Regions from separate parts of the Stenotrophomonas sp. STEN031 genome, predicted to be linked through region 2. Evidence: riboswitches for the same ligand, from Rfam matches in the RefSeq annotation. Region 2 holds a riboswitch; the other holds the start of a gene.
The links. A riboswitch is a leader RNA that binds a small molecule or an ion and turns the genes downstream of it on or off. The one in region 2 is predicted to bind thiamine pyrophosphate.

Region 1: linked by a shared signal. The riboswitch ahead of thiC (phosphomethylpyrimidine synthase ThiC) and the one ahead of ACVOLQ_RS06425 (TonB-dependent receptor) in region 2 are both predicted to bind thiamine pyrophosphate.

What each region holds. Positions count from the first base shown of each region.
Region 1 is NZ_JBRREA010000020.1:13,581-15,976, forward strand. It holds gene thiC (phosphomethylpyrimidine synthase ThiC) at 1-1,096, opposite strand, end outside; TPP riboswitch at 1,212-1,313, opposite strand; gene ACVOLQ_RS11110 (NHL repeat-containing protein) at 1,356-2,396, opposite strand, start outside.
Region 2 is NZ_JBRREA010000009.1:109,996-112,391, forward strand. It holds gene ACVOLQ_RS06420 (phosphotransferase enzyme family protein) at 1-1,102, shown strand, start outside; TPP riboswitch at 1,146-1,241, shown strand; gene ACVOLQ_RS06425 (TonB-dependent receptor) at 1,312-2,396, shown strand, end outside.

The sequences.
Region 1 (2,396 bases), on a different contig from region 2:
AGTGCGTGTAGAGGAAGTTTTCCTTGTGGTGCGCCAGGCACCACTTGGCCATGATTGAACCACCGCGCGAGACGATGCCGGTCACGCGTTTGGCGGTAAGCGGCACGTGTCGCAGCAGCACCCCGGCGTGGATGGTGAAGTAGTCAACGCCCTGCTCGGCCTGTTCGATCAAGGTGTCGCGGAAGATCTCCCAGTTGAGCTCCTCGGCACGACCATCCACTTTCTCCAACGCCTGGTAGATCGGCACGGTACCGATCGGCACCGGCGAATTACGCACGATCCACTCGCGCGTCTCATGGATGTGCTTGCCGGTGGACAGGTCCATCACCGTGTCGCCGCCCCAGCGGATCGCCCACACCAGCTTCTCCACTTCCTCGGCGATACCCGAGGACACCGCGCTGTTGCCGATGTTGGCGTTGATCTTGGTGAGGAAATTGCGGCCGATGATCATCGGCTCACACTCGGGGTGGTTGATGTTGTTCGGCAACACCGCGCGGCCCCGCGCGATTTCATCACGCACGAATTCCGGGGTGATGATTTGCTGAATGTTGGCACCGAAACTCTGCCCCGGATGCTGCGCGAGCAGACCGGCATCACGCACCGCGTCCAGCCGCTGGTTCTCGCGGATGGCGACGTACTCCATCTCCGGGGTAACGATACCGCGGCGCGCGTAATGCATCTGGGTGACGTTGGCGGTACCAATCGCGCGGCGCGGCAGCGTGCGGCCGGGGAAACGTACGGCATCGAGTTTGGCATCGTGTTGGCGACCGCGGCCAAACTCGGAACTGAGCCCGGCCAACTGCTCGGTATCACCGCGCTCCTCGATCCAGGCGCTGCGCACCGCTGCCAGCCCCGCTGCCAGATCGATGGTGGCCTGCGGATCCGTATACGGGCCCGAGGTGTCGTACACGGTAATCGGATGGTTCTCCTCGCCGCCAAACAGGGTTGGCGTGCGGGTCTGCGCGATCTCGCGCATCGGCACCTGCAGGTCCGGGCGCGAACCGGCGACGAAGATCTTGCGCGAGCCGGGAATCGGCCGGGTCACCGACTCGGAAAGTTGCTGGGCCTGTTGCTGCAGGCTGGGCTGTGCATTCATGGGCATTCGTCCTGTCTATCCACACGCGGGGTGCGAAGGCCACGCGAGGGATTCGCATGACGGAACGAAGCGAAGGCGCACGCTGCCAAGTCCAGGCCCATCACGGGCTCATCGACTGGCAGCACACAAAGCTTCCCTACGCCGGTATGAACCGGATCAGGTTCGAAGGGTATGTCTCAACCGCAGCCCCAAGGCTGCGGTACCCCCGCTTCGGGCGCTATTAGACCTGCAAAGCCCCGCAAATCCAACCCATCTGCTGTCAGCGCACAGGATCCTCGGGTATCCCCCCCGCGCCGGGCACGGCGATGCTGAAGGGTGCCTGTGCCGGATTGCGCAAACGCATGACACCTTGTTCGTTGACGTTGATCATCAGGTCGCCTTCCGCCGAGAACGCCAGACCACCGGGCTTGTGCAGGCCGCCCGGTAGCGCACCCGCCCTGTTGCCGACCTGATCCAGCGCACCTGCTATCACGCCAGCCTTGCCATCCAGCCCGATCCGCAGCACCGTGTTGTTGCCCACGTCGCTCAGATAGACATTGCCCTGCGCGTCCACCTCGATGCGCTCGGGGCGACACCATACCCAGCTGCAACTCGCAGCCGATAGCGCCTCCCGCTCCGCGCTGCTTTTGGCTTGTGCGTAAGCGAGCTCATACGCTTTCTCCAGCGGCCGCTCCGCAACGTGGAACAGCATGCGGTGCAAACCACTTTCCGGGTCGATCCGCCAGACCGCATTCTCGTCCAATGCATACACATACCCATCAGGACCGACCGCGATGTCCTTGTAGATCACGGTTACGGCCGCGCGGGTGACCCGTTGCAGCTCGCCTGACGGAGCGATCACGTCCATCGGCCGGTGTTCATCGGAGGCCAATGTGGTGACCTGGCCCGAGCGCAGATCCAGGCGCCGCAGACGCACGTCACCGCTGCCAACGTAGGGGGTTTCATCCAGCACGTACAGCACGTTGCGCGCTTCATCCAGTGCGATGTACTTCGGCTCGTAGAAGCTGGCCCTGGCAAAGTCGCCATCGGCGCGAAACGATTCCGAATAGTTGCCGGCCAGTGTCTGGACCACCCCGTCAGGCCGTACTGCACGGATCCGCGCACTGCCACTATCGGCAACGTATACCGTTCCGTCGCGCGCCCTTGCCAGATCCGTGGGATAGGTGAAACGCGCTTCAAGCCGCGGGCCATCGCTGCGGCCCTTCTTGTCGTTCCCCGCCCACAGCGCTGCGTTCCCATCGCGATCGACCTGGAACAACGCGTTATCCAGTCTGGCGACATAGAGCGTGCCGCCATCGGG
Region 2 (2,396 bases):
CAATGATGAAGTGGCCGCTGACTGGCCCGCCATCGATGCGGCTGAACTGGCCTGGCTATGTGATCACTACCCGCAGCTGGATGCCGGCAGCGCCCTGCTTTGGCATAGTCCGCGACCGATGTCGGCCGCCGCGATTGCCTCCGGCCCGTACGGCAAGGTCTTCATCAAACGGCATCATCGCTTGGTCCGTACAGCCGCCTGTCTGCAGGAGGAGCACCGGTTCATCACCCACCTCGCCAATGCAGGGGTTCCGGTTGCCGAACTCCTGCGCAACCAGCACGGCGCAACCGCCATCGAACATGGCGACTGGACCTACGAGCTGCACGCCTTGGCCGTGGGCCAGGACCTGTACCGCGACGCCCCGTCGTGGACGCTGCTGACCGAAGTCGAACGCGCGCGCGCTGCCGGTCGCATGCTGGCCACCCTGCACCGCGCTTCGGCCAGTTATCACGCGCCCCAGCGCAGCACCCATCTGCTGGTCGCCCGCGATGAACTGATCCGCGCCGAGGACCCAATCGCCGCGCTCAAGGCCGACCTGCACAACCGCCCCGGGCTTGCCCGCTATCTGGCCCGCATTCCCTGGGAGCAACAACTGCAGCGCAGCGTCCTGCCCTGGCATACCGGACTATCCGCGCGCCTGCAGGCCGAACCTCCGCTGTGGGCGCACAACGATTGGCATGTCTCCAACCTGCTGTGGGGGCATGGCGAGAACGCGATCCAGGTCAGCGCCGTGCTCGATTTTGGCCTGGCCTCCCCTACCAGCGCGCTGTTCGATCTGGCGACGGCCATCGAACGCAACGCCATCGCATGGCTGGAACTGGAGCGCGGCGCCGAGGCGGTACGCATCGATATCGCATTGGCCTTGCTCGACGGTTACCGCGAGGTACTGCCCTTGTCAGCCGAGCGCGTACACCTGCTGGCCGACCTGCTGCCGATGGTGCATTTCGACTTTGCACTGTCCGAAGTGGAGTATTTCGAAGGCATCACCGGTTCCACCGCCAATGCTGATGTCGCCTGGCAGCCATTCATGCTCGGCCACCCCGAATGGTTCGCCAGCCACCACGGCCAAACCTTGCTGCAGGCCCTGCACGCCGCCGCCTGAAGCAGCCCGACTCGCAAATCATTCGCATTTGTAGTGAAATGGCGCCCTGAAGCGGGGGTGCCTGGATTTGCCAGGCTGAGAGAGTCCCTTGGAACCTGATCCGGTTTGCACCGGCGTAGGGAGCTTTGAGCAGCAGTCGCAGCGCCCTCGCCGGCGCTGTGCATGCGCGCCTTCGCTTCGTCTCCCTGGCTTGTATGAAGACGAATCGAATGAACCGCTGCCTGCGCCCCACCTTGTTGTCCCTCGCCCTGAGCACCGCCCTGCCGCTGTACGCCAGCGACACCGGGCTTGATGCCGTTGTTGAACATTCCCCAACGGAGCTGGCCGCCGTACGCGTGCAGGCCCGTCAGCCGGAAGCGGACAACGCCCGCGTCAACAGCTTCGGCAGCGGCGACTGGAAAAGCACACCGGCCTCGATGAACGTGCTGGACCGCGACTTCCTCGACCATCAGCAGGTGCGCTCGCTGTCCGAGCTGGCCAGCAATGACGCCTCGCTCGGCGATGCCTATGCCCCGGTCGGTTACTACCAGAACGTCGCCATCCGCGGCTTCGCGCTGGACACCGCCACCGGCTACCGCTTCAACGGCATGTCGATAGCCGGCGAACAGCGTCTGGCACTGGAGAACCTGCAGTCAGTGGAAGTGCTCAAGGGCGAAGCTGGCCTGGCGGCCGGCGTGATGGCGCCGGGCGGCATCATCAACTACGTCGGCAAGCGGCCGACCGAAGTACGCACCGTCACCCTGGGCACCGACAACAAAGGCTCGCGCTATGCCGCCATCGACGTCGGTCATTGGCTGACCCCGCGCATCGGCCTGCGCTTCAACGCCGCCTGGGACGACAGCAATTCCTATATCGAACATGCCGATGGCCGCCGCAATTTCTATTCGCTGGCGAGCGACTGGCTGATCGGCGAGCGCGGCAAGCTCGAAGTCGATGCCAACTACCAGACCAGCGCGCAGCGCTCGGCCTCAGGCTACCAGTTGCTGGGCGCGAGCAAATTGCCGACCGGCGTGGACCGTGAGCAGCTGCTTGGCTACCAGCCGTGGCAGCAGCCGGTTGGCATTGCCAGCACCAATATCACCGCACTGCACACCTACGATTTCAACGCCAACTGGCAATCCCGCGTTGCCGTCAGCCACAGCCGCACGGTGATCGATGACAACGTCGCCTTCGCCTATGGCTGCTACTACGCCGCCGAATGTGCCGATGGCAGCGTGCCGGGCAATTACTTCGCCCCCAACGGCGACTACGACATCTATGACTACCGCAGCCCGGACGATACCCGCCGCAACCA